2 regions of the Kocuria sp. 2SI genome follow, and region 2 is predicted to be linked to the other one. Evidence: predicted binding sites of a transcription regulator. Region 2 holds the regulator's gene; the other holds the start of a gene.

Region 1 (14,716 bases), on a different contig from region 2:
GCGGAGCTGGGCATCGGCGAGTTCGTTGATCTCGAGGAGACCATGAACCGGGTCCGCTCCGTGACCGCGCAGGACGTCCAGCGCCTGGCCGCCGAGCTCGCGGAGGGCCCCGCCGTCGTGCAGGTCGTGCAGCCCCCCGACGGGCAGTGAGCCCCCGGCCAGGCGCCCGCCCGCACGGCATGCGGGACGATCACCATCCGAGCCGCCGATCGGCGGCGCAGCGAAGGAGCACAGCATGAGCGAGAACACTGCGAGCGGACTGCGCGTGGCCGTCCTGGGCGCCCACGGGCGCATGGGCTCGGAGGCCGTCAAGGCCGTCGAGGCCGCCGAGGGACTGGACCTCGTGGCGGCCATCGATCACAGCGACAGCCTGCAGGGGCTCGTGGACGCGCAGGCGGAGGTCCTGATCGACCTGACGGTGCCCGCGGCCTCGGAGGACAACGTCCGCTTCGGCGTGGAGCACGGCATCCACTGCGTCGTGGGCACGACCGGATGGGACGACGAGAAGCTGGCCCGCCTGGAGCAGCTGCTGGGCGAGCACCCGGAGGTGGGCGTGCTGATCGCCCCGAACTTCTCGATCGGCGCGGTGCTGGCCATGCGCTTCTCGGCTCAGGCGGCTCGGTTCTTCGAATCGGCAGAGATCGTGGAGCTGCATCACCCGGACAAGGTCGACGCCCCGTCGGGCACCGCGGCGCGGACGACCGCGCTGATGGCCGCCGAGCGGGAGGAGGCCGGTGTGCCCGTCTCCCCGGATGCCACCCAGACCGATCCCACGGGCGCTCGCGGGGGCGTCGTGGACGGCATCCACGTCCACTCGGTGCGCCTGCGCGGACTGGTCGCGCACCAGGAGACGCTGCTGGGCTCCGTGGGGGAGCAGCTGAGCATCCGCCACGACTCGTTCGACCGCGTGTCCTTCATGTCCGGCGTGCTGCTGGGCGTGCGCACCGTCGGGCAGCGCCCGGGGCTGACCCACGGGCTCGACGGCTACCTGGACCTGGACGCGTGAGCGCCGAGGACGTCCGGCAGTCGCGGAGTCCGCTGCGGCGGCTGGGCTGGGTGGTGCTCGTCGCAGCGCTGCTGAGCCTGCTTCTGCTCCCGCTGCCGAGCGCGTCCAAGGTCTGGATCCTGGTGGTCGTGGCCTTCGCCGGCGTGTTCACGCTGCTCGAGGCTCGCGCCCAGGGCAAGGCGCTGGCCGCGATCATGGCAGCGCTGCTGGCCCTGTATCTGGGACTGAGCCTGCAGCGGGCGTGGATCCTGCTGAGCTCGGACGTGCTGGTCTCCAAGCTGCTGGCGATCGGGATGATCGTCCTGCCCGTGCTCGGCGTGTGGGCGCTGGTCCGCGAGGTCGTCTTCGGCTCCCGGTTAGAGGGCCTCGGCCGTCGTCTGGAGGCGGAGGGCGGACTGCCCGAGGACCTGCCGCGGCGCCCCAGCGGGCGGATCGTGCGCGAGGCCGCAGACAAGGACTTCGAGCGCTGGGCGCAGGAGGCCGAAGCCGCGCCCGGGGACTGGCGAAGCTGGTACCGGCTCGGCCTGGCCTACAGCGCCTCGGGGGACACTGCGCGCGCACGCCGGTGCATGCGCGATGCCGTGGCCCTGTCGCGAGGGCGCGCCCCGCGCGGCCCTGCCAGCACCGGTGACTGACGGAGACGGTAGGGTGGTCGCATGACTGCGCACCACGACAAGCCCCTGTTCGGAACCCTGCTCACCGCCATGGTGACTCCGTTCCGCACCGATGGTTCCGTGGATCTGGACTCCACCGCAGCGCTCGCGCAGCGCCTGGTGGGCCAGGGCTGCGACGGCCTGGTGGTCGGCGGCACCACCGGGGAGTACTCGACCATGACGGATGACGAGCACGAGGCGGTCTTCCGCGCCGTGCGCGAGGCCGTCGGCGATCGGGCCGCCCTGGTGGCCGGTGCGGGTTCCAATGACACCGCGCACACCATGCACCTGTCCGAGCAGGCCCAGAAGGCCGGCATGGACGGGCTGCTGATCGTCACCCCGTACTACAACAAGCCCACGCAGGCCGGCGTCGTCGCGCATTTCGAGAAGGTCGCCGACTCCGTCGAGCTGCCGATCATGCTCTACGACATCCCCGGCCGCACGGGCATCCCACTGTCGGCGGACACGCTGATCCGGCTGGGCGAGCACCCCAGAATCGTCGCGGTCAAGGACGCCAAGGCGGATCTCACGGAGGCCACGCGCGTCATGGCCGAGTCCGATCTGCTGTTCTACTCCGGCGACGACGGCCTGACCGTCCCGTGGATGGCCATCGGCGCCGTGGGCCTGGTCGGCGTGACCTCGCACGTGGACACCCCGCGCTTCCGCCGGATGATCGATGCCATGCGCAGCGATGACCTGGCCACGGCCCGCGGCCTGGCCTACGAGCTGGAGCCCGTGGTCCGCGCGACCATGACTCACGTGCCCGGCGCGGTGGCCGCCAAGCAGATCCTGCACTGGCAGGGCATGCTGCCCGGGCACACCGTGCGCCTGCCGTACGTCGAGGCCACCCAGGACGAGCTCGCCGTCATGCGCGCTGACCTGGAGGGCAGCGTCGTCCAGGACACGATCGGCGCCTGAGCCGTGCCTGCCGCTGCGCTGCAGCGAGTCGACGGCGCAGCCTGTCGGCGAACCGCGCTCCGCACCGCCCCGTCCTCGGGCGGCGGAGCGCGGACCCATGACATGAACAACTGAATGACCAGCAGCGCGAGATCGCGCTGACAACCGCACATGAAAGGGGTCACATGGTCCACTGGATCGAAGACCTGAAGGCACCGCCGTCCCTGTCCAAGGACACCCTGAGAGTCACCCCGCTGGGCGGCCTGGGCGAGGTCGGACGCAACATGACCGTGTTCGAGATCAACGGCCAGCTGCTGATCGTCGACTGCGGCGTGCTCTTCCCCGAGGAGCACCAGCCCGGCGTGGATCTGATCCTGCCGGACATCTCCCAGATCGAGGACCGCCTGGACGACGTCGTCGCGGTCGTGCTGACGCACGGCCACGAGGACCACATCGGCGCGATCCCGTACCTGCTCAAGCGCCGCCCGGACATCCCCCTGCTCGGCTCGCAGCTGACCCTGGCCCTGGTGGAGGCCAAGCTGCAGGAGCACCGCATCAAGCCGTTCATGCTGACCGTCCGCGAGGGCCAGGTGGAGAAGCTGGGCGAGTTCGAGTGCGAGTTCGTCGCCGTGAACCACTCCATTCCGGACGCCCTGGCCGTTTTCATGCGGACCAAGGGCGGCACGGTGCTGCACACGGGCGACTTCAAGATGGACCAGCTTCCTCTCGACGGCCGCATCACCGACCTGCGCCACTTCGCCCGCCTGGGCGAGGAGGGCGTGGACCTGTTCCTGACCGACTCGACCAACGCCGAGGTCCCGGGCTTCACGCCCACCGAGAAGGACATCGGGCCGGTGCTCTCCGGCGTCATCGCCAAGTCGACCCAGAAGGTCGTCGTCGCGTCGTTCTCCTCGCACGTCCATCGCGTGCAGCAGGTGCTCGACGCCGCCGTCGCGGCCAACCGCAAGGTCGTGCTGATGGGCCGGTCCATGGTGCGCAACATGGGCATCGCCGAGGAGCTCGGCTACCTGGACGTGCCCAAGGGCGTGCTGGTCGATCAGAAGAAGATCGACAACTACCGCGACGACGAGATCGTCGTGATGTGCACCGGCTCCCAGGGCGAGCCCATGGCGGCGCTGTCGCGCATGGCCCGCGGCGATCACCGGGTGCAGCTGCAGGAGGGCGACACCGTCATCCTCGCCTCATCGCTGATCCCGGGCAACGAGAACTCCGTGTTCCGCATCATCAACAGCCTCATGCGCATGGGCGCTCATGTGGTGCACAAGTCCAACGCCAAGGTCCACGTCTCCGGGCACGCCTCGGCTGGCGAGCTGCTGTACTGCTACAACATCGTCGAGCCCGAGCAGGTCATGCCGGTGCACGGCGAGGTCCGCCATCTCATGGCCAACGGCGAGCTCGCCGAGGCCACCGGCGTGCCGCCGGAGAGCGTGCTGCTGATCGAGAACGGCACCAGCGTGGATATGAAGCAGGGCCGGGCGCGCATCGCCGGGCGCCGCGACATCAAGTTCGTCTACGTCGACGGCTCGTCGGTCGGCATGATCACCGAGGACGACCTCCAGGACCGCATCGTGCTCGGCGAGGAGGGCTTCGTCTCGATCGTCGTCGTGATCGACCGCAAGTCCAAGTCCGTCGTCACCGGCCCGGACGTCCACGCCCGCGGCGTGGCCGAGAACGATCGTGTGTTCGACGAGATCAAGCCCAAGATCACCGCCGCGATCGAGGACGCGCTCAAGGACAAGCGCGAGCACACCACGCACCAGCTGCAGCAGACGGTGCGCCGCACGATCGGCCCGTGGGTGGGGCGCAAGCTGCGCCGCAAGCCCATGATCGTCCCGGTCGTGCTGGAGGCCGACCGGAGCTGATCCCGGCCGCCGCCCCGTGATCACCGGGCGGTCAGGCCACACCGCGGCCCGCAGACGAGCCATCGTCTGCGGGCCGTCGACTACCCTGGGGGCCATGGCGACTCGTACTTCCCCCGCCCGCAAGGGCGCCTCGACGTCGCGCGGCTCTGGCTCCAGGCCCAAGAGCGGATCCTCCAAGTCCCCCCGCGCCACGTCCTCCAGCTCCCGCGCAGCAGGCCCCGGCGCCGGCGAGCGCATCCTCGATGCCCTCCTCGGGCTCTGGCTGTGGGGCGCCCACCTGGTCGGCGGCGCCGTGCGCCGCATCGGCACCGTGCGCACCGATATGGAGCCCCAGGACCGTCGCGACGGCGGAGCCCTGGTGCTGCTGTGCCTGGCCGCGGCGATCGCCGTGGTCGAGTGGTGGAGCCTCTACGACTCCGGCGTGCCCGTGCTGGGCGCCGCCGCCTCGGGCATCCATGTGGTGGTCGCCGGGCTGATCGGCTGGGCGGCTCTCGTGCTGCCGCTGGCTCTGGGCGGCTTCGCCCTGCGGATCTTCCGCCGTCCCGTGCCCACCCCGCCGAACAACCGGATCGCGCTGGGCCTGAGCCTGGCGCTGCTGGCGGCCAGCGGGATCGCCCACGTGCTGGGCGGCTCGCCGGGCGTCGCGGATTCCTTCCAGGCCCGCCTCACCGCCGGCGGAGCCATCGGCTACCTGATGGCCGGCCCGCTGGGCGGGGTCATCACGCCCGTGGGCGCCGCGATCGTCTGCGCGCTGCTGCTGGCGATCTGCGTCCTGATCATCACCGGGACCCCGCTGTCGCAGATCGGCCCGCGCCTGGGCGCAGCCTGGCGGACCCTGGTGGGGGAGTCGGAGCCCCACAGGCGTGCGGGCACCGACCTCTCGGCGCAGGAGCACGACCGCTCCTACCTCGATGACCGCCAGGCCGAGCCCGAGTCCCGTGCGGCCCGGCGAGCTCGCAAGCGGCAGGAGAAGCAGGACGCGCAGCGCCGAGCCGAGCTGGACTCCTACCACGGCGACGAGGCCTTCGAGACGGCCGTGCTGCCGGACGGTCCCGAGGGGCAGGAGGCCGAGCAGCAGCCCCGCCGCTCGAGCCGTCGCCCAGCGGCGCGGGACACGGGTGAGAGCTTCGTCTACGACGTCGAGTCCGGAGAGGCGCCCAGCCCCCAGGAGGATTCCTCGGCCGCGGCTGCCGCTTCCCAGGAGGAGCGCCCGCGTCCGGGGCAGAAGCGCCCCACCCGCGATCAGCAGGCCGCGCGCAGGCTGCTGGCGGAGCAGGGACTCGAGCCCGGCGGCGCGGCGGCCTCCGCCGCCTCGGACACCGCGGCCGGCTCCGGCTCCTCCGCGCTCGTGGACGACCAGGGCGTCGACGAGCACGAGCCCGTCATGGGCCGAGCGGTCGTGCGCCGGGCGGAGACTCCGGTCGAGCCCATCCCGGCGCGCACCGAGCAGCTGCAGCTCGAGGGCGATGTCGCCTACACGCTGCCGGACCCGTCCTCGCTCGTGCTGGGGCCGCCGTCCAAGGAGCGCTCGGAGGCCAACGACGCCGTCGTGGCCGCGCTGACCAGCGTGCTGGAGCAGTTCAAGGTCGACGCCGAGGTCACCGGGTTCTCCCGAGGCCCCACGGTCACTCGCTACGAGATCGAGCTGGGTGCCGGCACCAAGGTCGAGCGCGTCACGGCGCTGTCCAAGAACATCTCCTACGCGGTCGCCTCGGCGGACGTGCGCATCCTCTCGCCGATCCCCGGCAAGTCCGCCATCGGCATCGAGATCCCGAACACCGACCGCGAGACCGTCGCCCTGGGCGACGTACTGCGCTCGCAGGCCGCGCGCAAGAACGATCACCCCATGGTCATGGGCGTGGGCAAGGACGTCGAGGGCGGCTTCGTCGTGGCGAACCTGGCCAAGATGCCGCACATGCTCGTGGCCGGTGCCACCGGCGCGGGCAAGTCGTCGTTCGTGAACTCCATGATCGTCTCGCTGCTCATGCGGGCCACCCCGGATGAGGTCCGCCTGGTGATGGTCGACCCCAAGCGCGTGGAGCTGACCGCCTACGAGGGCGTGCCGCACCTGATCACCCCGATCATCACGAACCCCAAGAAGGCCGCCGAGGCGCTGCAGTGGGTCGTGCGGGAGATGGATGCCCGCTACGACGACCTCTCGCGCTACGGCTACAAGCACATCGACGACTTCAACAAGGGCGTGCGCGCGGGCAAGGTCCAGCCCGAGCCGGGCTCCAAGCGCGTCATCCGCCCGTACCCGTACCTGCTGGTGATCGTGGACGAGCTCGCGGACCTGATGATGGTCGCCCCTCGCGATGTCGAGGACTCGATCGTGCGCATCACCCAGCTGGCGCGCGCGGCCGGCATCCACCTGGTGCTGGCCACCCAGCGCCCGTCGGTGGATGTGGTCACGGGCCTGATCAAGGCCAACGTGCCCTCGCGCATGGCGTTCGCGACCTCCTCGGTCACGGATTCCCGCGTGGTCCTGGACCAGCCCGGTGCGGAGAAGCTGATCGGACAGGGCGACGCACTGTTCCTGCCCATGGGCGCCTCCAAGCCCATGCGCGTGCAGGGCGCGTGGGTGGCGGAGTCCGAGATCCACGACGTCGTCGAGCACGTGAAGTCGCAGATGCAGACGCACTACCGCGACGACGTCATCCAGGAGCAGCCCAAGAAGCAGATCGACGAGGACATCGGGGACGATCTGGACGTCCTGCTGCAGGCGGTCGAGCTCGTGGTCACCACGCAGTTCGGCTCGACCTCCATGCTGCAGCGCAAGCTGCGCGTGGGCTTCGCCAAGGCCGGACGGCTCATGGACCTGATGGAGTCCCGCGGGGTGGTGGGCCCGTCGGAGGGCTCCAAGGCCCGCGACGTCCTGGTGGGTCCGGATGACCTGGCCGCCACCCTGGCCGTCATCCGCGGCGAGGATCCCCCCACCGCGGCCGAGCCCGCCCCGGCGCATCCGCATCAGGGCACCGGCGGCTCCGGTGAGATCGCGTCCTCCGGCGCCGACGCCCTGGACGACTCGGACGTCGAGGCCGCCGCCGAGTACTACGACGACGCGGACGAGGAGTCCAGCCAGGACGCCTGGCAGCTCACCGGCCGCTGAGCCGAGCCTCCGGCGCTGTGCCGTCCGCGACGACGACGCGCCGGAGGCCTCATCGCACGCAGACCGACGCGGCGCATCGCGCGCCGCAGGACAGGAGCACTTCATGACCGCAGCGGCCGATCAGGGTGGACGCCCCGCTCCGTCCAACTGGAACCTGCCCAATGCGCTGACCACGCTGCGGATCGTCATGGTCCCGTTCTTCGTGTGGTTCGCCGTGCTGGGCGGCTCGTTCGGCGAGGCCTCGCTGGGGTGGCGCTGGGCGGCCGTGGGCGTGTTCGGCCTGGCCATGTTCACCGACAAGCTCGACGGCGACATCGCCCGCGCCCGCGGGCTGATCACCTCGTTCGGCAAGATCGCCGATCCGATCGCGGACAAGCTGCTCACGGGGGCCGCCTTCATCGTCCTGTCGGCCATGGGCGAGCTGTGGTGGTGGGTCACGATCGTGATCCTGGTCCGCGAGTGGGGCATCACCGTCATGCGCTTCGCCGTGATCCGCTACGGCGTGATGGCCGCCTCGAAGGGCGGCAAGCTCAAGACCGTCCTGCAGACCATCGCGCTGCTGTTCCTGCTCATCCCGCTCGTTCCCGTGGTGGGTCAGTGGTGGCCCTGGATCGGCTGGTTCTTCATGGGCCTGGCCACGATCGTCACCGTGGTCACCGGCGTGGACTACGTGGTGAAGGCGTACCAGCTGCGCCGCGATTCCCTGGCGGCCGGCAAGCCCGTGGACAACAGCTGATGAGCGATCCCAGGGAATCGCCCGTGGACACGGCGAACACGACGAGCGGCACCGCCGCGGACGGCGGGCGTCCGTCGGGGGCCGATGAGGCTCTGGCCGAGGAGACCGTCGAATCGCTGGCCTCCCGCGCGGTGCGCGCGGCCTCGGCAGCCGGGCTGAGCCTGGGCACCGCCGAGTCGCTGACCGGGGGCGCCCTGGCCGCCGCGATCGTCTCCGTCCCCGGGGCCTCGGCGGCCTTCGAGGGGTCGGTCGTGTCCTACTCGCACGCGGTCAAGCAGCGGGTGCTGGGCGTGGAAGCCCAGCTGCTCGAGCGCACCGGGGCCGTCAGCTCCGAGGTCGCCGAGGCGATGGCCGTCGGGGCCCGCGCCGCGCTGGGCGTCGACGTCGTGGTCGCCACCACCGGAGTGGCCGGGCCGGAGCCGCACGACGAGCAGCCCGTGGGCACGGTGTGGCTCGGTGCCGCCGGTCCTCGCGGGCTCAGCTCCCGGCTGCTGCGGCTCGAGGGCGATCGGGAGCAGATCCGCCGCCTGAGCGTGCGGGCCGCCCTGGAGATGCTCGTGGAGGTCCTGGGCGCCTCCCAGTGAACTCCTAGCCGAACGGCCGTCGAGCACGGAACAATGGAGTCCTGTCGGCGGTTGCACCCACCGACGGCCCAGAGAGGGCCATCCGGGCCCGGTCGCCGACCGGTTCGGACAACGCGGAGGCCTCGTCCTCCGCACGACCGAGGAGCCACATCATCACCACCACCAAGACCCCTGTGTCCGTCAACGGAATCATTCGCTGGAAGGACATGGACCAGACTTCGACGACGGAGGCGGAGGCCGCGCAGTCCCGGCCCGTCGTGCTGCGTCAGGAGATCGGTGAGGTCCTGCGTTCGGTCCGCCAGCGTCAGGGCCGCACGCTGCGCGAGGTCTCCCACTCCGCACGCGTATCGCTCGGCTACCTGTCGGAGGTGGAGCGCGGGCAGAAGGAGGCGTCCTCCGAGCTGCTCGCCTCGATCTGCGCCGCACTCGACATCCCCGTGTCGGCCATGCTGCGCGAGGTCGCCGATCACATCGCCGAGCTCGAGGGCAACTTCGCCCCGGACACGGTGCCGGCGGAGCTGCACGAGGAGTTCGGCTCGAGCTTCGCGGGGACCGTCCAGGCCTCCTGAGGCCCAGCGCCTCCCGCGGCGACCCGACTGGTCGCCGCCCCATGACCAGCTGCAGGGCCCGGTGCCGACAACGGCGCCGGGCCCTGCGCCGTGCCGGGCCCGTCGGCTGTCCGGCTCGGATCCGATCTGAAGAGGAGCGATCGCCCGCATGCGCGTGAGCAGGTTCAACGAGATGGTCGTCCACGAGTTCGGACAGGCGCAGGGCCGGATCCTGGTGCGCGACACCGTGCTGGGGGAGCTCGGCCACCGAACCGCCGAGCAGGCGCTGGCCGACGGCGAGGATCCCAAGCTCGTCTGGTTCGCGCTGTGCCGCGAGCAGCAGGTCCCCGAGTCCCGGCAGTGGGGGCCGGACCAGGAGCCGCGCTCCTGAAGCGGACCCGTCGCGACACGCGCAGGTCCGCTGCATTCGAAGAGGTGTTCGAATCGGCTATCGTGGGGCCTGCGCCCGCAGGGTCGCCGCCTCCGGCCGCATCTCGGTGTGCTGAGGCGGCGCCGGCGGGCCCCGCGGGCTCCACAGCTGCTGGTCGCAGGCCCCTTCGGGGCGGCTGATCGGCAGCCCCCACGGTCCGTCTTGTGCTGTCGGACCCCGTCCATACGTTGGTGCGCAGCAGCACCGTCGGGCCCCTCATCGAGCGGACCCGCCCCCACGATCCACGCGAGGTGAATGATGGCTCCCAAGAAGTCCGCAGCTTCGGCTGCCTCCGGCGGCTCGGACCGCGAGCAGGCGCTCGAGACCGTCCTGGCCCAGATCGACAAGAGCTACGGCAAGGGCTCGGTCATGAAGCTGGGCGAGCGCCCGGCGCAGAAGGTGGAGGTCATCCCCACCGGCTCGATCGCCCTGGACGTGGCCCTCGGCACCGGCGGCTTCCCGCGCGGACGCGTCGTGGAGATCTACGGCCCGGAGTCCTCCGGCAAGACCACGGTGGCCCTGCACGCGGTGGCCAGCGTCCAGCGCGCCGGCGGCATCGCGGCCTTCATCGATGCCGAGCACGCCCTGGACCCGGTCTACGCCCAGAAGCTCGGCGTGGACATCGACAACCTCCTGGTCTCCCAGCCGGACACCGGCGAGCAGGCGCTCGAGATCATGGACATGCTGGTCGGCTCCGGCTCGATCGACATCGTCGTGGTGGATTCCGTGGCGGCGCTGGTGCCCAAGGCGGAGATCGAGGGTGAGATGGGCGATTCGCACGTGGGCCTGCAGGCCCGCCTGATGTCGCAGGCGCTGCGCAAGATCACCGGTCGCCTGTCCCATTCGAACACCACCGCGATCTTCATCAACCAGCTGCGCGAGAAGATCGGTGTCATGTTCGGCTCGCCGGAGACCACCACGGGCGGCAAGGCGCTGAAGTTCTACGCCTCCGTGCGCGTGGACGTGCGCCGCATCGAGACCCTCAAGGACGGTGCGAACCCCGTGGGCAACCGCACCCGCGCCAAGATCGTCAAGAACAAGATGGCCCCGCCGTTCAAGCAGGCCGAGTTCGACATCCTCTACGGCCAGGGCATCTCCACCGAGGGCGGCCTGATCGACCTGGGCGTGGAGCAGGGCATCGTCAAGAAGTCCGGTGCCTGGTACACGTACGAGGGCGACCAGCTCGGTCAGGGCAAGGAGAACTCGCGCCGGTTCCTCAAGGACAACCCGGAGCTGGCCGAGGAGATCGAGCAGCGCCTGCTGGTCAAGCTCGGCATCGTCGAGGACCCGAACGAGGAGGTCGACCAGGAGGCGATCGCCACCGCGGGCATCGATGCCCCGCTGGGCGGCGACTCCGAGAAGGCCCCGGCGGACGCCGCCTTCTGAGCGGCTGCCGGCCTGATGCGCTGAGCCAGCCCCCGCCGCCCGCTCGGGCAGCGGGGGCTGCTCGCCTCAGATCCGGGCTCGTGCCTGTCCACAGCGCGATGACGGTGCTGCGCCAGGCCCCAGCCCGCTGACCGGAGATCGCACGGGCCAGAGACCTATCTGACCAGAGATCGCACGGGCCAGAGACCCTGCAGACCAGAGACACAGCTCAGGAGCGCCGATCCTCGTGGACCCAGACGACCTGCCCGTGCAGGACAGCGATCAGCTGCCGCAGGACACGCTGGCGGATGAGCTCGGCGAGTCGGACTACGACCGCCGCCGTCTCAGAGCCCAGCAGCGCGCCCGCCGCATGGGGCGTGCCGTGCGCAGCGACCGCGACATGCCCTCGGATCCGACGGAGGCCGCTGAGCAGCAGGAGCAGCTGCATGAGACGGCGCGCGCCATCGTGCTGCGCCAGCTCACCGCCTCGGCCAAGTCGCGCCAGCAGCTCGAGGACAAGCTCGCGGACAAGGACATCCCGGAGTCCGTGGCACGGGCGGTGCTGGATCGTTTCGAGCAGGTCGAGCTCGTGGACGATCAGGCCTTCGCGCAGTCCTACGTCCGGCAGCGGGCGGAGACCCGCAAGCTGGCCCGCCCGGCCCTGCGCATGGAGCTGCAGCGCAAGGGCGTGGACCGGGACCTCGTCGAGCAGGCCCTCGCCCAGCGCACCGATGACGACGAGCGGGCGGATGCCGTGGAGCTCGCGCGCCGCAAGCTGCCGTCGGGTCCGGCGCTTCAGGCGCAGCTGGCAGATCGCGAGGCCAAGCAGAAGCTCATCCGCCGCATGGTCTCCGCCCTGGCGCGCAAGGGCTACGCCCCAGGGCTGGCCTTCGAGGTCGTGCGCGGCGTGCTGGACGACCACGGCACCGGCGATGACGGCCTGCTCGAGGAGCCGGAGAGCCTCTGAGGAGGATGGCCTCGGCTCGGTGCAGCGGGGGAGCGGGAGATTTGACCGACTCACTATCCTTGTCGCGTGACTCCCCGCCTCGATACCGCCCAGACCGGCCCCTCCACGCTCGCCCCCGAGGTCCCCGTGCTCGAGGCCCCGCGCTCCTATGAGGTGCGCACCTTCGGCTGCCAGATGAACGTCCACGACTCCGAGCGGATCTCCGGGATGCTCGAGACCGCCGGCTACGTCCCCGCCCAGCCGGAGGACGAGCCGGATCTCATCGTGTTCAACACCTGCGCGGTGCGCGAGAACGCCGACAACAAGCTCTACGGCAACCTCTCCCAGCTCGTGGGACCCAAGAAGCGCAACGAGCGCATGCAGGTGGCTGTGGGCGGATGCCTGGCGCAGAAGGACCAGGATCGGATCCTGGAGACCTCACCGGTCGTCGACGTCGTGTTCGGAACCCACAACATCGGCTCTCTGCCGACCCTGCTCGAGCGCGCTCGGCACAACGAGGACGCGCAGATCGAGATCCTCGAGTCGCTGGAGACCTTCCCGTCGGCGCTGCCGACCAAGCGGGACCAGGCCTACGCGGGCTGGGTCTCGATCTCGGTGGGATGCAACAACACGTGCACGTTCTGCATCGTGCCGTCGCTGCGCGGCAAGGAGGAGGACCGTCGGCCCGGCGACATCCTGGCCGAGGTCCAGGCGCTCGTGGATCAGGGCGCGGTCGAGGTCACCCTGCTGGGGCAGAACGTGAACTCCTACGGCGTCTCCTTCGGCGACCGCCAGGCCTTCTCCAAGCTGCTGCGCGCCTGCGGGCAGATCGAGGGGCTGGAGCGCGTGCGCTTCACCTCCCCGCATCCGGCCGCCTTCACCGACGACGTCATCGACGCCATGGCCGAGACCCCCAATGTCATGCCGCAGCTGCACATGCCGCTGCAGTCCGGGTCGGATCGGGTGCTCAAGGACATGCGTCGGTCCTACCGCTCCGCCAGGTTCCTGCGGATCCTGGAGAAGGTCCGCGAGCAGATCCCGCACGCTGCGATCACCACCGACATCATCGTGGGCTTCCCTGGTGAGACCGAGGAGGACTTCCAGGACACCCTCGACGTCGTCGAGCGCTCCCGGTTCTCCTCGGCCTTCACCTTCCAGTACTCCGTGCGCCCGGGCACTCCGGCAGGCGAGCGCGAGGACCAGCTGCCCAAGGAGGTCGTCCAGCACCGCTACGAGCGCCTGGTGGCCCTGCAGGACCGGATCGCCGCCGAGGAGAACGAGCAGCTGGTGGGTCGCACCCTCGAGCTGCTGGTCACCGCGGACACGGGGCGCAAGTCCGAGGCCACCCATCGCCTCTCGGGGCGCGCACCCGACCAGCGCCTGGTCCACTTCTCGGTGCCCGAGGGCGAGCAGGCCCCGCGCCCGGGTGACTTCGTGACCGTGCCCGTGACCCGGGCGGCCGCCTATCACCTGATCGCCGATCCGCAGCCCGGCCAGTACCGGCTGCGCCGCTCGCGCGGCGGGGATGCCTGGGAGCGCGAGCAGGCCGCCTCCTGCGCAGCGCCGAGCGGCGGTGCCGCCGGCGGCGCGGGCGGTGCGGTGAGCCTCGGCATGCCGTCACTGCCCGTGCGCGGAGCGTGAGCGCAGCGCCTCAGGTCCGGGCAGGCCAGATGCCGGTCGTCGGGATCGTCGGGCCCACCGGGACCGGCAAGTCGGACCTGGCGATCGCCCTGGCCCAGCGGCTGGACGGGGAGGTCGTCAACGCCGACTCCATGCAGTTCTACCGGGGCATGGACATCGGCACCGCCAAGGTCACGGAGGCTCAGCGTCGGGGGGTCCCGCACCATCTCCTGGACATCCTGGACGTGCGCCAGGAGGCCTCGGTGGCCCGCTTCCAGCGCGCAGCCCGGGAGTGCTTCGAGGACATCCGCTCGCGCCGTCGCGTGCCGATCCTGGTGGGCGGCTCGGGCCTCTACGTGCGCGCCGCGCTCGATGAGATCGAGTTCCCCGGCACCGACCCGCAGGTCCGCGCTCGCCTGATGCAGGAGCTGCAGGACCACGGCGAGGGGCCGCTGCGCCGACGGCTGCAGGAGGCCGATCCTGCCTCCGCCCAGCGCGTGCACGACGACCGCCGCCTCATCCGGGCGCTCGAGGTCCTGGAGGTGACCGGGCGGCCGTTCACGTCGTTCATGCCCACGCGCACGTATCACCAGCCTGCCGTGCAGATCGGTCTGGACACCGATCGCGCCGTGCTGCATCAGCGCCTGGCCGATCGCGTGCAGGCCATGGCCGAGGCCGGTCTGGAGGGCGAGGTCGCGCGCCTGCTGCCGCTCGGACTGCTCGAGAGCCCCACCGCAGGCCGTGCGCTGGGCTATCCGCAGTTCGCCGACGTCGTGCTGGGGCGCACCGATCGCGCACAGGCCATCGAGGCCACGACCGTGGCCACCCGCCAGTTCGCCCGACGCCAGCTCACCTGGTTCCGCGCCGATCAGCGCGTGCACTGGCTCGAGGCCGGTGCCGAGGACCTCGTGGAGCAGGTCCAGCGGATCCTCAGCGCGG
Region 2 (14,716 bases):
TCGCCCTGACGGGCGCGGCGCACGGTGATCTGCTCGGCGACCCGGGACAGGTCGTAGAAGTGCAGCGGCTGGCCGAGCTCGAGCATCACGTAGTTCGAGATGTCCACGGGCAGGCTGATCGAGCGCATGCCCGCCAGGCGCAGACGGGTCGACATCCACACCGGAGTGGGCCGGGACGGGTCGATGCCGCGCACCACGCGGGTCGCGAAGCGCGTGCAGCCCTGCTCGCCGCGGATCGGCGCCTCCTCGGCCAGCACGACGGGGAACGTGTCTTCCGTCGGCGCGGGTGCAGCCTCGGACAGGGCGAGCGCCGGGTCCTCGAACGCAGCGCCGACGGCGTGGCAGTACTCGCGGGCCACGCCGCGCATGGACAGGGCGTAGCCGCGGTCCGGGGTGACGTTGATGTCGGCGGCGGACTCGTCGAGCTGCAGCACCTCGCGCACGTCCGTGCCCAGCTCGGGGTCCAGGCCGAGATCGCCGAGCACCAGGATGCCGTCGTGATCCTCGCCGATGCCCAGCTCGCGCGCCGAGGCGATCATCCCCGCCGAGGTGTGGCCGTAGGTCTTGCGCGGGCTGATCCGGAAGTCGCCGGGCAGCACGGCACCGGGCAGGGTCACGACGACCTTGTCGCCGACCTCGAAGTTGTGCGCGCCGCAGACGATGCCCTGCACGCCGGAGGGCTCGATGCCCTCGCCGGTCAGGGTCTGCTGCTGGCCCTCCGGGACCACGCGCACGGAGCACCAGTTCACCGTCTTGCCGTTGGAGTGCTCCTCTGGCTCGCGGGACAGGACCTGCCCCACGACGATGGGCCCGGTGAGCTCATCGCCGGGGCGGATGACCTCCTCCTCCTCGAAGCCGACGGAGACCATGGTCTCCAGCAGCTGCTCGGCGGTGGCTTCCTCGGGCAGCGGCGCGAACTCGCGCAGCCAGGACAGCGGAACCCGCATCTCAGACCTCCATTCCGAAGTGCTGGCTGAATCGGATATCGCCCTCGACCATGTCGTGCATGTCGGGGACCCCGTTGCGGAACATCAGCGTGCGCTCGATGCCCATGCCGAAGGCGAAGCCCGAGTAGACCTCGGGGTCCACGCCGGCTGCGCGCAGGACGTTGGGGTGGACCATGCCGCAGCCGCCCCACTCGATCCAGCGCGGACCGCCCTGGGCCTGCGGGTGCCACACGTCCATCTCGGCGGAGGGCTCGGTGAACGGGAAGTAGTTGGGCCGCAGCCGGATCCGGGCATCGGGGCCGAAGATCTGGCGTGCGAAGTGCTCGAGCGTGCCCTTGAGATCGGCCATGGTCAGGCCCTTGTCGACGGCGAGGCCCTCGACCTGGTGGAACACGGGCGTGTGGGTCGCATCGAGCTCGTCGGTGCGGAAGACCCGCCCCGGGGCCACAACGTAGACCGGCAGCTCACGGCTCAGCAGGGTGCGCATCTGGACCGGGGAGGTGTGGGTGCGCAGGACCAGGTGGGCCTCGGGCGGGTCCACGAAGAACGTGTCCTGCAGCTCGCGGGCGGGGTGGTCCGGCTTGAAGTTCAGGGAGTCGAAGTTGAACCACTCGGACTCGACCTCGGGGCCCTCGGCGACCTCCCAGCCCATGCCCACGAAGATGTCCTGCGCGGTCTCCATCATGGCGCTGATGGGGTGGCGCCCGCCCAGCCGGCGACGGCTGCTCGCGGCGGTGACGTCCACGGACTCCTCGACCAGGATGCGCTCGGCGCGCTCGGCCTCAAGCACCCCGGTGCGCGCTGACAGCGCCTTGTTCACCCGGCCGCGGGCCTGGCCCATGAGCTTGCCCGCGGCGGCCTTCTGGGACTTCTCGAGCGAGCCGATGCGCCGGTTGGCCAGGGCCAGCGGCGAGCGATCGCCGGCGTGGGCCAGGCGGACCGCCTTGAGCTCGTCGAGATCAGCGGCGGCCTGGACAGCGTCCAGGGCCTCCTCCACGGCGCGGCCGACGGCCTGCTCATCCGTGGGATCGAACTCCGCGACGGTCGGGGTCTCGGCCTGACCGGTCGGGGTCTCGGCCTGGGCGGCGGCAGAGGGCGCCTGCTGAGGCCCGCCCTCCGGTGTGCTCTCAGACATGTGCGACAGGTGCCTTCGCTCTCGGGTTCGGTTCATCGGCCCGGCGCCAGAACGCGGGCGGTCCAAGTCTAGTCCCCGCAAGGCCCTCGTCCGGCCCCGGCACAGTGCCTGTGGGCGACTCGCATGGGTCGCCGGCCGCCTGCTCAGCCGGCCAGGTGACGTCGGATGCCGTCCAGGATCGGCAGGTCCGCGGGGATCCACGGCAGGGCCTCGGCCTCCTGGAGGCCCTCGATCGGCTCCAGGCCGATGCGCACCCAGCGCAGCTCGAGATGATCCGCGCCCTCGGCCTGACGGCCCGTGCCCAGGGCGTCGGCGTCCGCTTCCTGCTCCTCCGCGGCTCCGACGACGACGGCCGTCCACACGCGCATGGCCGCCGACTCGCTGAGCGGCCATCCCTGCCGATGGGGTCCGGGGACCTCCTCGAGCAGGCGGATCCGCACACCCAGCTCCTCCCGGCACTCCCGGTGCAGCGCCTCCTGGACCGTCTCCCCCGGCTCCTGCTTGCCTCCGGGCAGCTCCCACAGCCCGCGCAGGGACTCCGGATAGGCACGCTGGGCCGCGATCAGCCGCTGGGGCCGGTGCGGGTCGTCCAGCAGCGCGGCGGCCACGACCTGGGTGCGGAACGTGCGCTCGTCGTCGTGCCGCAGGCTCATGCGGCGCCCTCGGCGGTGCGGCGCTGAGCGCGGGCGGAGGCGTAGAGGCACAGGGTGGCCGCCGTCCCCACGTTGAGCGACTCGGCGGCCCCGTGCAGCGGCACCGCCACGCGGTGGGAGGCCAGGGCCTTCTCCTGCTCGGACAGCCCCTGCGCCTCATTACCGAAGAGCCATGCCGTGGGGCGTGCCAGCTCGACAGCCGCCTCCCGGCCAGCTGCCGAAGCATCCTGCAGCTCATCCAGATCCAGGGCGCCGTAGCCGTCCGCGGCCAGCACCTGCAGCTCACCGCCTGCGGCATCGCTCACGGGGCGGCCGACCAGCTCGGCCGGATCCAGGCCGGTGAGCACGGGCAGATGGAACAGGGAGCCGGCGGTCGAGCGCACCACCTTGGGGTTGTGCAGATCCACCGATCCGGCGGTGAGCACCACGGCATCGGCGCCGGCGGCATCAGCGGCGCGCAGCACGGTCCCGGCATTGCCGGGGTCCTGCACGCGGCACATGACCGCCACCAGGCGGGGCCGACGCTCGGCGACCTGCGCCCAGGTCAGCTCGGGGATCCGGCACACCGCCAGCACGCCCTGCGGGTGCTCGGCATCCGACATGGCCGCAAGGACCTCGTCGGAGACCATGCGCACGAAGACCCGCGGGGAGCCCTCGGCCTGGAGCACGCACTCGACGAGCTGATCGATGTCCGGGTGGCGCTGCAGCGCGCGCTCGGTGATGTAGAGGGCGTCGATCACCCCGTCCCGAGGTGCAGGCACCAGGGCGTCGAACTCCCCCAGGTGCGCGCGCAGGGCCTCGCGGACGCACTGCGGGCCCTCGGTGAGGAATCGACCGGCCCTGGAACGCGCAGAGCGCCTCGCCAGTCCCGCGACCGATCGCACCCGGTCGGAACCGGGATTGATCAGCGCGGAGTCGGCGAGGCGCTGCGCGATGCTCACGCTCGAAGCGGGATCAGGCCGCGTCGGAGCGCGGAGCGGAGGTGTCCGCGGGCAGGTTCTTCTTGGCGATCTCGACGAGCGCGTTGAACGCGGGGGCGTCGTTGACGGCCAGCTCGGCCAGCATGCGGCGGTCGACTTCGACCTCAGCGGCCTTCAGGCCCTGGATGAAGCGGTTGTAGGTCAGGCCCTGAGCCCGAGCGGCGGCGTTGATGCGCTGGATCCACAGCCGGCGGAAGTCGCCCTTGCGGGTGCGGCGGTGATCGTAGTTGTAGGTGTACGAGTGGAGGACCTGCTCCTTGGCCTTGCGGTACAGGCGCGAGCGCTGTCCGCGGTAGCCGGAGGCCATCTCCAGGGTCGTACGACGCTTCTTGTGGGCGTTGAGCGCCCTCTTCACACGTGCCACGTGTGTGCTCCTTCGGTGCGGGAGCGACTCGTCCCGGTCCTGGCCGGGGGTCGCTCGGTGTTCAGGGGTGCTGCGGCGAGACCGTCAGCGGATGTTCTGCGAGGTGCTTCGGCTCAGCGGCCGAGCATCTTCTTGACGACCTTGGCATCGCCCGGGGCCACGATCTTGTCGCCGGCGAGGCGGCGGGTCAGGCGCGAGGACTTGTGCTCGAGGTAGTGGCGGCGGTTGGCCTGCTGGCGCTTGACCTTGCCCGAACCCGTGATCTTGAAGCGCTTCTTGGCACCCGAGTGGGTCTTCATCTTCGGCATGGTGGGCCGTCTCCTTGCTGTCGGTCTCACCGCTGTCGCGGTGCGCCGCCTCTGGGGCGGCCTGGTCTGGGTCGTCGGCTGGGTGAGCCGACGACTCCTCGGTCACCGACCCGGTCCCGTCCTGCGGGATCCGGGTCGAAGCTTTCATGTCAGGGCAGCGGGGTCACTGCCCCGGCTTGGGTCCGCCCGGCTTGGGCACTCCACCCGGCTTGGGTCCGCCGCCCGGCTTGGGCGCCGTTCCCGGCTTGGGTGCGGGCCTGGGCGTCGAGCCGGGGGTCGGGGCGCCCGACGGGCGCGAAGCCGAGGGTCGGCCCGGGCCGCCGGCCGGACGGGGCGAACCGCCCTGCCCGGAGCCCTGCGAGCTCGAGGCCGGACGCGGGGTCCCGGAGGTCGAGCGCGGGGGCCTGGACGAATCCGAGCCGGTGCGCGGACCCGACGAGGACGGACGACCGCCGCTGGGGCGCGAGGCGCCGCCGGAGTCCGGGCGGCCCGACGAGGGCCGACCCGAGCCGCCGGAGGGACGGCCGCCGCGATCGGATCCGCGATCCGAGCCGCCGCGATCGTTCGAGCGCGGCCCGCCCTGGCGACCGCGACCGCCGCCGCGGGGCTCGCGCTTGTCCTCCTTGGGCAGCACGACGGGCGGCTGATCCTCGGAGACCTTCAGCGGCGGGGCGCCCTCGGGCACCTCGAACTTGGCCGAAGCCAGCGCGCGCAGCTCCTCGGGGATCGACTCCCCGATCGAGCTGCCGCCCACGGGCAGCGGGTTCTCGGCATCGCCGGTGGCCGGAACGCCGGACTCACGAGCATCGCGCTCGCGATCGCGACGGGAGGACTTCACCTTCGAGGGAAGACGGCTCTCCTGATCGGACTCCGCCTCCTTGGCGCGGCGGGCAGCCGACTTGGCCTCGGACTTGGTCTTCAGCGGACCGAGGACCATGACCATGTTGCGGCCGTCCTGGCGCGGGCTGGACTCGACCTGGCCGAACTCCTCCAGGTCCTCGGCCAGCTTGCCGAGCAGGCGCACGCCCATCTCCGGACGCGACTGCTCGCGGCCGCGGAACTGGATCATGGCCTTGACCTTGTCGCCCTCGGTCAGGAAGCGCTTGGCGTGCCCGACCTTGGTCGCGTAGTCGTGGTCATCGATCTTCAGGCGGAACCGAACCTCCTTGAGGCTCGTGTTCGACTGGTTCTTGCGCGACTCGCGCGCCTTCACCGCCGCCTCGTACTTGTACTTGCCGAAGTCCATCAGCTTGGCGACGGGCGGCTTGGCGGTGGGGGCGACCTCAACCAGATCCAAATCGGATTCACGGGCCAGTCGCATGGCGTCCTCGACGCGGACGATGCCGACCTGCTCGCCCGCCGGCCCGACAAGGCGGACCTCGGGGACGCGAATCTTCTCATTGATGCGTGGATCGCTGATGCTCTGCTCCTGAGATAGTCGTGCCGGTCTGATCCGGCGATCTGCGGCGACGGCCCCCGAACTGTGCTCGAGCTCCGCGCCCTGGTGCGGATGGCAACGAAAAAGCCTCCGCTGCCCAGGGCAAGCGGAGGCCGAGGCATCCGGATCGGCAACCACCGATCCCCCGCACGAACGGGGACGCCGTCAGCATCTCTGCTGGCACGGCGCGGACGCTGCTGCGTCGTCTTGACCCGGAGACCCTGGCGATCCTGAGATCGCGGTCAGCGCGGGTGGGAGTCACCTCCGCTTGCACACTGCCGAATATCATACACGAAAGCTTCTCCCCGGGACAGGATGACGCTGCGGCGGGCAGGATCCGGCCACTCGCGAGATGGGGATCGCCACGAAGCCACTCACCGGGACGGCGCGCACTGCCAGAGCACTCGCGGCCGGGACCACAGAACTCCTCGCCGGGGCATGGAGCATCACGAGGCGGCTCGAGGACGGCGTCGAGAATGCGGGCGTCCCATGAGGGGCCGATTGCTCACCCCACCTCGATCCAGTGGACGAGTCATCACCGGTTCAGCGCGGAAGCAGTGACGATCCGGCCAGTCGATGGCGGAACCGCTCGGACGGGGCTCGTGCGGGCAGGGGCAGGGGCCCGGGCCGGCGGAGCGTGCGTCGCCGACGTCATCGCCCGCAGCACCTAGGCTGGGGCCATGACTTCTCAGAGCACCTTCCGCTTCGACGGCGCCTCGGACGACGACGCCCGAGCCGCAGCGCATCAGCCCGCCCAGGATTCCGCGCAGCCCGAGCATGCCGATCACGACCATGCCCAGGAGCCGCACGAGGGCAGCCCGCTGAGCCAGGAGGCCCTGGACGCCGTCACCCAGCAGGTCCGCGACATCGCCGAGGTCCCCGCGATCGAGGTCATCACGACGTCTGCGGTGCACCTCATGTCCGCCGCCGCCGTGAAGTGCGGCCTGGCCGAGGGCCCGGATGCCGAGGCGCTCAAAGACCTCGACGAGGCCCGCAAGCTGATCACGGCGCTGGCCGGCTTCGTCACCGCCGCAGCGCCGGAGATCGGCTCGCAGCACGCGGGCCCGCTGCGCGACGGCCTGCGCACGCTGCAGCTGGCCTTCCGCGAGGCGTCGACCTACCCGGACAAGCCCGGTCAGGGCCCCGGCGAGAAGTTCACGGGCCCCGTCTTCTCCTGAGCTGACCCACCGGCTTCCTCAGATCTCGAGCGCCTCCAGGGCCACCTCGAGGCTGTCGACCTTCTCGGCCACCACGGTGTGCTGGGAGAGCCTGTCCTGGAAGGCCCGGACCAGACCGTCGAGCTGCCCCTGGTCCAGTCCCGGCAGCAGCTCGAGCACGGCGGTCAGCTCCGGGCCCTCGCCCCCGCCGGGCAGCGACCCTCCCCCGCTCAGCGGGGTGTCCGCGCCGCGGCCCCGCCGCACGTGGGCCCCGGCCACACCGGGCAGCCCCAGGGCGGCATCGAGCACCGCCCTGGAGACCTCCGGCGAGTCGTAGCTCGGCGTCCACTCGATCCCCTGCGCGATCGCCCACAGCGCCGGGCGGCGCACTACGAAGGGCGCAGCCGAGCCGGGGTTCAGCACAAGCATCTGGGCGCTGTCCTGAACAGCCGCCAGAGCAGCCCGCCGCGCATCGACGGCCACCGGCCGGGCCTGGCGGTGCCACTGCGTGACCTCGACGTCGGAGCCGAAGACCGGCTGCACGCTGCGACCGCTGCGCGAGCTCAGCCGCACCAGGGCCATGTCCGCTTCCTTGTCGGCCACCAGTCCGTCGTCGGTGAGGGTGCTAGCAGAGACCTCGGCGACGACCGGGACGAAGACCCGGGCGGCTGCGAGCGCGGCGACGACCTCCGCCTCACCTGCCTCCCCGCGCGAGCGCGCGGTCAGGGCCGATTCCAGCGCGGCGTCGACTGCGCCGCTGTCGCCCGGGAAGAGGTGGCCATGACCGCGCTCCAGGTCGCGGCCCTGCCACGGCTGTCCCCCGGTGTCGGTCTGCCCGCCTGCCGAGCGCAGCTGCGCCTGGATGTGCGCGGGAAGCTCGCGCGCGGGCCCTCGCGGAGTCTGAGGGTCGTCGTTCGGCCGGGTGCCGCTCACGGGCTCAGGCCTCCGGGCGTCCCGCGACATCCAGGGCCTGCTCGAGGGTGAAGCGCCCGGCGTAGAGGGCCTTGCCCATGATCGCGCCCTCCACGCCCGAGCTCACCAGGCGGCGCAGCGCGGCGATGTCCTCCAGGGAGGCGATGCCGCCAGAGGCCACCACGGGCTTGCCCGTGCGCTGCGCGACCTGCTGCAGCAGCTCGACGTTCGGGCCCTTGAGCGTGCCGTCCTTGGTGACGTCGGTGACGACGTAGCGGGAGCAGCCGTCGGCCTCGAGGCGCTCGAGCACCTCCCAGAGGTCCCCGCCCTCCTGGGTCCAGCCGCGGGCGGCCAGCGTGGTGCCGCGCACATCCAGGCCCACGGCGATGACGTCTCCGTGCTCGGCGATGACCCGTCGGGTCCACTCGGGATCCTCGAGCGCGGCGGTGCCCAGATTGATCCGGGCCGGCTCGAGCGACAGTGCGCGCTCGAGGGAGGCGTCGTCGCGGATGCCTCCGGACATCTCGATCTTCAGCGACAGCGACCGGGCCACGCTCGTGAGGACGTCGATGTTGTCCCCGGTGCCGAATGCGGCATCCAGATCGACCAGGTGCAGCCACTCGGCCCCGGCGTCCTGCCAGGCCTGCGCGGCCTCCAGCGGATCGCCGTAGCAGGTCTCGGAGCCGGACTCCCCCTGGACGAGGCGCACGGCCTGGCCGTCGCGGACGTCCACCGCCGGCAGCAGCTCGAGGCGCGGGCCGGTCTGCTCGGCGTGGTTCGTGTACTCGGTCATTGCTCTCCTCGATCGAATGCGGATGTCTCGGGGGCGGCGCTCAGCCGCGGCTGCCCGTGTACCAGGCGAAGGCGCCGTAGATGATCAAAGCGGCGGCGATGACCCCCATGATCACGACGGTGTAGCGCGGGAAGCCCTGCTTGTGGAACGAGTAGGTGCCTCCGGCCATGAAGGCTCCCAGCGCCATGACGATGACGGCCCAGCTCATGCGTCGCTCTCCTCCTGACCAGCGGTCTGCGCGTCCCGCGCGGCGAGGGCGGCGTCCAGTCGGCCCGTGCGCGGCAGCGTCTCGAGCCAGTTGCGCAGCAGCTGGAGTCCCGCCTGGCCCGACTTCTCCGGGTGGAACTGCGTGGCGGACAGTGCCCCGTTCTCCACGGCGGCGATGAAGGGGCTTCCGTGGCGCGACCAGGTGACCTGCGGCGGAAGCATGTGCTCGCTGTTCTGCTCGAACTCCCACTTCAGCACGCCGAAGGAGTGCACGAAGTAGAAGCGCTCCTGCTCGATGCCGCGGAAGAGCACGCTGGACTCGGGCGGCTCGACCGTGTTCCAGCCCATGTGCGGGACGATCGGGGCGTCCAGCCGCTCGACCGTGCCGGGCCACTGGCCTAGGCCCTCGGTCTCCGTGCCGTGCTCCACGCCGCGCTCGAACAGGACCTGCAGCCCGACGCAGATGCCCAGGACCGGGCGCCCGCCCATGAGCCGGCGCTCGATCAGACGCACCGCGCCGATCTTGCGCAGGCCCTCGGCCACCGCCTCGTAGGCGCCCACTCCGGGAACGAGCAGGCCGTCGGCGCCGGAGACCAGCTCCGGGTCGCGCGTGAGCAGGACGCGGGCACCGGCCTCCTCGAGCGCGCGGACGGCCGAGCGGACGTTGCCGGCACCATAGTCGAGCACGACCACGGACGGCGCCGACGAGGCCGGCTCCTGCGGCAGCGGCTCCCCCACGGTGTGCGGCGCGGGGATCGTGCGGCCCTTGTCGTCGACCGCGTCCTCCGGGCGGCGGATCACAGCGCGCCCTTGGTCGAGGGGATGCCGGTGACGCGCGGGTCGGGCTCGACGGCGGCGCGCAGCGCACGGGCCAGGGCCTTGAACTGGGCCTCGACGATGTGATGCGGATCCCGCCCGCGCACCAGCTCCATGTGCAGGCAGATCCCGGCGTGATGAGTCAGCGACTCGAAGACGTGCTGGGTCATGGAGCCGGTGAAGTGCCCGCCGATCAAGTGGTACTGCTGGCCCTCGGGCTCGCCGATGTGCACGCAGTACGGGCGCCCGGAGACGTCGACGACGGCGTGGGCCAGCGCCTCGTCCAGCGGCACGGAGGCCTCGCCGAAGCGGGCGATCCCGCGCTTGTCGCCGAGGGCGGTGCGCAGGCACTCGCCGATCACGATCGCGGTGTCCTCCACGACGTGGTGGACGTCGATGTGGGTGTCGCCGGTGGCCTGGACCGTCAGGTCGATCAGCGAGTGCTTGGACAGCGCCGTGAGCATGTGGTCGTAGAACGGCACGCTGGTCGAGATCGAGTGCTGGCCGGTGCCGTCAAGGTTCAGCTCGACGCGGATGCTGGATTCCGACGTCACGCGCTCGAGCGAGGCGGTGCGTGCGCCGTCGCTCGCTGCGGTGGTGGGCTGATCGCTCATGATGGGGCCTCCTGCGGCGGGATGGGGATTCTGTGCCGGGCCGACGTGCGAGGGCGTCAGCGGCGGGCGGTTCAGCGGTTCGCGGGGTCCTGCTCTGTCTCGGAGTCCTTCGCAGCGGCGGACCGGTCCTCCAGGTGCGCGCGGACGCCGTCGAGGAACGCGGTGGTCTCCTCCTCGGTGCCGGCGGTGACGCGCAGGTGCCCGGGGATGCCGACGTCGCGGATCAGGACGCCTCGATCCAGCAGGTCCTGCCACAGGGCCGGGGCGTCGATGCCGCCGCCGAAGAACACGAAGTTGGAGTCCGATTCCGCCGGGTCCAGCTCCAACCGCTTGAGGTCATCGACGATCCGGTCGCGCTGCATGCGGATGTCGGCGACGTCGGCGAGCAGAGTCGTGCGATGGCGCAGGGCCGCCAGAGCGGTCGCCTGGGTCACCGCGGAGAGGTGATACGGCAGGCGCACCAGACGCACGGCATCGGCGATCTCCGGTGCGGCGGCGAAGTAGCCGATCCGCGCACCGGCCAGGGCGAAGGCCTTGGACATGGTGCGGCTGACGACCAGGCGCGGACGGCCTTCGAGCAGGCGCAGCGCGGTGCGCTCCGGGAAGCGGGAGAACTCGGCATAGGCCTCATCGACCACCACCACGGTGTTCGACTCCTCGCCGGCGCGGTAGACGGCATCGACGACGTCGTCCTCCAGCGCGGTGCCCGTGGGGTTGTTGGGCGAGCACAGCAGCACGATGCTCGGGCGGTGCTCGCGCACCTGTGCGGCGGCCGATTCGGCGCTGAGCGTGAAGTCCTCGGCGCGCACGCCCGGGATGAACTCCGTGTTCGTGCCGGCTGAGAGCAGCGGGTACATGGAGTAGGACGGCACGAAGGCCAGCACACGACGACCGGGGCCGCCGAAGGCCTGCATGAGCTGCTGGAGGATCTCGTTGGAGCCGTTGGCGGCCCAGATGTTGTCCTGGTCCAGGCTGTGGCCCAGGTATTCGGCCAGCTCGCGGCGCAGCTGCGTGAACTCGCGGTCCGGGTAGCGGTTGAGGGTTCCCACGACCCGCGAGACCTCGGCGACGATGGCGTCCTGGACGTCCTGCGGCACCGGATGCGTGTTCTCGTTGGTGTTCAGGGCGATGGGGACGTCGATCTGCGGCGCCCCGTAGGGGGACTTGCCGCGCAGGTCGTGGCGCAGGGGAAGCGACGCGAGCCGTTCGGCTCGCGTGGCGCCCTCGGTGCTGGGTGTCGCGCTCTGAGAAGTCACCAGGACAGTCTACGAGGCGCGGACGGGGCCTCCAGCATCCGACGGCGGCCGAACCCACCGCCCTCCGGCTCAGGCCGCGGGAACCAGCACCTGCTGGCCCGGGGAGACCTGGGCGGAGTCCAGCTCGTTGAGCTCGACGATCTGCAGGACGACGTCCCGGGTGTCGCGCTGCGGCTCGGCCTGCTGAGCGACCTCCCAAAGGCTCTGACCGGGCTGGACGGTCACGGAGTCGACCCCGGGACCCTCGGCCGGCTCGGTTCCGGCGGTGACGTGGGAGGGTGCGATCAGCACGACCAGCAGTGCGGCCGCGGCCAGCACGCCGAGCATGGTCGGCAGGCCGATCAGCAGCAGCCGCCCGCGGCGGGTCAGGCGCATGGGCGAGGACGCGGATCGCGCCGGTGCGGAGGCCTCCGGCTCCTTCACGGCGGGCAGGGTCCGAGTCTGCGGTGCAGCTGCGCGACCGCCCGGAATGACGCGCAGAGCCGGACGGCGCCCCTCCGACTCCTTGAGCCGCGCAGCGGGGCGTCGGCGCAGGGCGGGCACGGCGGAGGAGAGCTCCTGCGCGAAGGCACGGCCCCCGCTGCGCAGGGCGCTGACGAGGGGGATGCTGCCGGTGGAGGACGAGTGCGACAGGACAGCGGTGCTGATCACGGACATGGGATGCACTCCTTCTTGCCGAGGGACGGACGGTGACAGGCGGTGCGGGTGGTGGCCGCTCCCGTGTTTGAACCTGTGTCGGATTCGAGACCCGATCCCGGTTCTCGAATACGTGTTCGAACTGCTTGCGACCATTTCTAGCACCTGTGTACGACTCATGTCGAGACACGATCGAACAGATGTTTGAAGGTGACGTCCGGCTCACGTAGCCTCAGAGAAAGGACTGTGCAGGTCGGAGGCCCTGGCGGGGCCTCGAGGACGAGTCAACGCAACCGCTCAGACAGCACAAGGCGGCCACGGCGCGGCGCGAGCGCGTCGCCGCGGCCCAGCACGCAGCGCACCCGGCGATCCGGAGGCGCCCATCGACGGAAGACGAGGACGGACATGGCAGCCAGCGGCACCGGTCGCACGCAGCGCGGCTCAGGCGGCACGGCCCGGGCGACGGGCTCCGAGTCCTCCCGGCGCAAGGGCCTGACCCCGCGGCAGCGCACGATCCTGGAGGTCATCCAGCGCGCCGTCGCCGCCCACGGCTATCCCCCGTCCATGCGCGAGATCGGCGACCTGGTGGGCCTGAAGTCCCTGTCGAGCGTGACCCACCAGCTCAATCAGCTCGAGCGGCAGGGCTACCTGCGCCGCGACCCCAAGCGCCCGCGCGCCCTCGAGGTCCTGGTGCCCCTGCATCTGCTTGGCGATCCCGAGGCGGAGGCCGCCTCCGCCGTCGCCGAGGCTCCGGCCGCATCGGAGGCGCCGGAGCTGGACGACGACCTGCCGTCGATCGGCTCCGCGGACGTCTCGTTCGTGCCGCTCGTCGGCAGGATCGCCGCCGGCACCCCGATCACCGCCGAGCAGCAGGTCGAGGACCGCATGGCCCTGCCGCGCCAGCTCACCGGCCACGGCGAGCTGTTCATGCTGCGGGTCTCCGGCGACTCCATGATCGATGCCGCCATCTGCGACGGCGACTGGGTCGTGGTGCGCGCTCAGGCTACCGCCGAGAACGGGGAGATCGTGGCGGCCCTGCTGGACGACGAGGCCACGGTGAAGACCTTCCGCCAGCGCGACGGACACACCTGGCTGCTTCCTCAGAACTCGCAGTACGAGCCGATCCTGGGCGACCACGCCACGGTGATGGGCAAGGTCGTCTCGGTCCTGCGCAGCCTCTGAACACGCAGATCACCGCCATGACGAGCGGCTGAGGACGGATCCGTCCTCAGCCGTTCGTCGCTCATCCCCTGCCTGTCACAGCAGCCCGATCCACTGCCAGTACGTGGCCGAGAACAGCAGGATGCGCAGGTAGCCGGCGATCGTCGGCGGGATGCCGGTGCGCAGGAACAGCTGCGTGGTGAGCGCGCCCGTGCCGTAGGCGAGCATGTTCTGCGGGGCGGAGATCGGCAGCAGGAATCCGAAGCAGATCAGGAACTGCATGATCAGCACGAAGCCCACGCCCTCGCCGGGCAGGTCCGGGATCGACACGGCCAGGGCGATGAACACCGGGATCAGCGCGCTCGACATGGACGTGGCCGAGGCGAATCCCAGGTGGATCAGGATCGTGAACGCGCCGACGATCGCGATGATCGCGAGCACCGGCAGACCCGTGATCCCGAGCCCGTCGAACACGGCCGCCGACTGCCATGCCGCCGCGCCGGTCTCCAGCAGCACGGATCCCAGCGAGATGCCGACCGCGAAGACCACGAGCGTCCCCCAGCTCACGAGCTCCTCCACGGTCTCCCAGGAGTAGACCCCGATGCGCGGCAGCAGCATGACGCCGATGGCGCACAGTGTCACGGTGGTGGCGTCGATGTCGTGCAGCGAGCCCTGGGTGGACCAGAAGGCCAGCAGGATGACGGCCACAGCCGCCAGGCGCTTCTCCGCCCCGGTCATGGGCCCGAGCTCCGTCAGGGACTTCTGGACGATCTCGCGGCCGCCCTCCAGACGGTCGATCTCGGGCTTGATGGTGGCCCGCATCACGAAGTAGAGCACCACGGACATCACCGCAGCCCAGGGAGCGCCGGCGGCGAACCACTGCGGCCAGGAGATCGTGACCCCCCATGGACTCCTGGATGAATCCGACGGCCACGAGGTTCTGAGCTGCGGCGGTCTGCACGCCGATGTTCCAGATCGAGATCGACTGCGCCGCGGTGATGACCATGAGCGCGCCCAGCCGGGACTCGGTCGTGGCCTGCATGCCCGCAGCCAGCGCCAGCGCCACCGCCGAGGAGCCGAAGCCGGCGAGGGCGCAGCCCAGGGCATCGCTGGTCCCCAGCGCCTCCCCCCGAGCCGTCAGGTGCCGGCGACGCTCAGCCGATCAGAGGTCGGCATCAGCACGACGACGGCCAGCACGATGATCGCCAGCCCCAGCCACACCGGGCGCATGCTCAGGTGGGCCTTGCGGGAATGCGGTCCGCGGGACTTCTCGGAGCGCAGCTCGGCGGTGACGCGCTCCTCCGAGCGGGCCTTCTGCCCTGCCTTGGCCCGTCGACGC

Evidence for each region. Region 2 encodes LexA, which represses DNA repair genes until DNA is damaged. Its sites were predicted from a motif close to TCGAACANNTGTTCGA; they were not measured.
Region 1: a site for LexA is predicted at 9,844-9,859, ahead of recA (recombinase RecA). Genes of this name have one in related genera too.

The regions. Positions count from the first base shown of each region.
Region 1 is NZ_SCNB01000024.1:5,923-20,638, reverse strand. Features, by position in the region: gene FFS25_RS11580 (M16 family metallopeptidase) at 1-150, shown strand, start outside; gene dapB (4-hydroxy-tetrahydrodipicolinate reductase) at 236-1,006, shown strand; gene FFS25_RS11570 (tetratricopeptide repeat protein) at 1,003-1,641, shown strand; gene dapA (4-hydroxy-tetrahydrodipicolinate synthase) at 1,663-2,577, shown strand; gene FFS25_RS11560 (ribonuclease J) at 2,742-4,439, shown strand; gene FFS25_RS11555 (FtsK/SpoIIIE family DNA translocase) at 4,534-7,548, shown strand; gene pgsA (CDP-diacylglycerol--glycerol-3-phosphate 3-phosphatidyltransferase) at 7,652-8,284, shown strand; gene FFS25_RS11545 (CinA family protein) at 8,284-8,868, shown strand; gene FFS25_RS11540 (helix-turn-helix domain-containing protein) at 9,075-9,437, shown strand; gene FFS25_RS11535 (DUF3046 domain-containing protein) at 9,586-9,807, shown strand; gene recA (recombinase RecA) at 10,105-11,232, shown strand; gene FFS25_RS11525 (regulatory protein RecX) at 11,459-12,178, shown strand; gene miaB (tRNA (N6-isopentenyl adenosine(37)-C2)-methylthiotransferase MiaB) at 12,305-13,798, shown strand; gene miaA (tRNA (adenosine(37)-N6)-dimethylallyltransferase MiaA) at 13,828-14,716, shown strand, end outside.
Region 2 is NZ_SCNB01000027.1:13,560-28,275, forward strand. Features, by position in the region: gene pheT (phenylalanine--tRNA ligase subunit beta) at 1-947, opposite strand, end outside; gene pheS (phenylalanine--tRNA ligase subunit alpha) at 949-2,082, opposite strand; gene FFS25_RS12060 (NUDIX domain-containing protein) at 2,226-2,735, opposite strand; gene FFS25_RS12065 (TrmH family RNA methyltransferase) at 2,732-3,676, opposite strand; gene rplT (50S ribosomal protein L20) at 3,690-4,079, opposite strand; gene rpmI (50S ribosomal protein L35) at 4,193-4,387, opposite strand; gene infC (translation initiation factor IF-3) at 4,551-5,840, opposite strand; gene FFS25_RS12085 (DUF1844 domain-containing protein) at 6,506-7,003, shown strand; gene FFS25_RS12090 (SseB family protein) at 7,022-7,915, opposite strand; gene priA (bifunctional 1-(5-phosphoribosyl)-5-((5-phosphoribosylamino)methylideneamino)imidazole-4-carboxamide isomerase/phosphoribosylanthranilate isomerase PriA) at 7,920-8,687, opposite strand; gene FFS25_RS12100 (CG2302 family histidine operon protein) at 8,728-8,895, opposite strand; gene hisH (imidazole glycerol phosphate synthase subunit HisH) at 8,892-9,650, opposite strand; gene hisB (imidazoleglycerol-phosphate dehydratase HisB) at 9,692-10,324, opposite strand; gene FFS25_RS12115 (histidinol-phosphate transaminase) at 10,396-11,580, opposite strand; gene FFS25_RS13865 (LysM peptidoglycan-binding domain-containing protein) at 11,650-12,237, opposite strand; gene lexA (transcriptional repressor LexA) at 12,622-13,398, shown strand; gene FFS25_RS13870 (SLC13 family permease) at 13,474-14,484, opposite strand; partial or broken gene FFS25_RS13880 (hypothetical protein) at 14,515-14,716, opposite strand, start outside.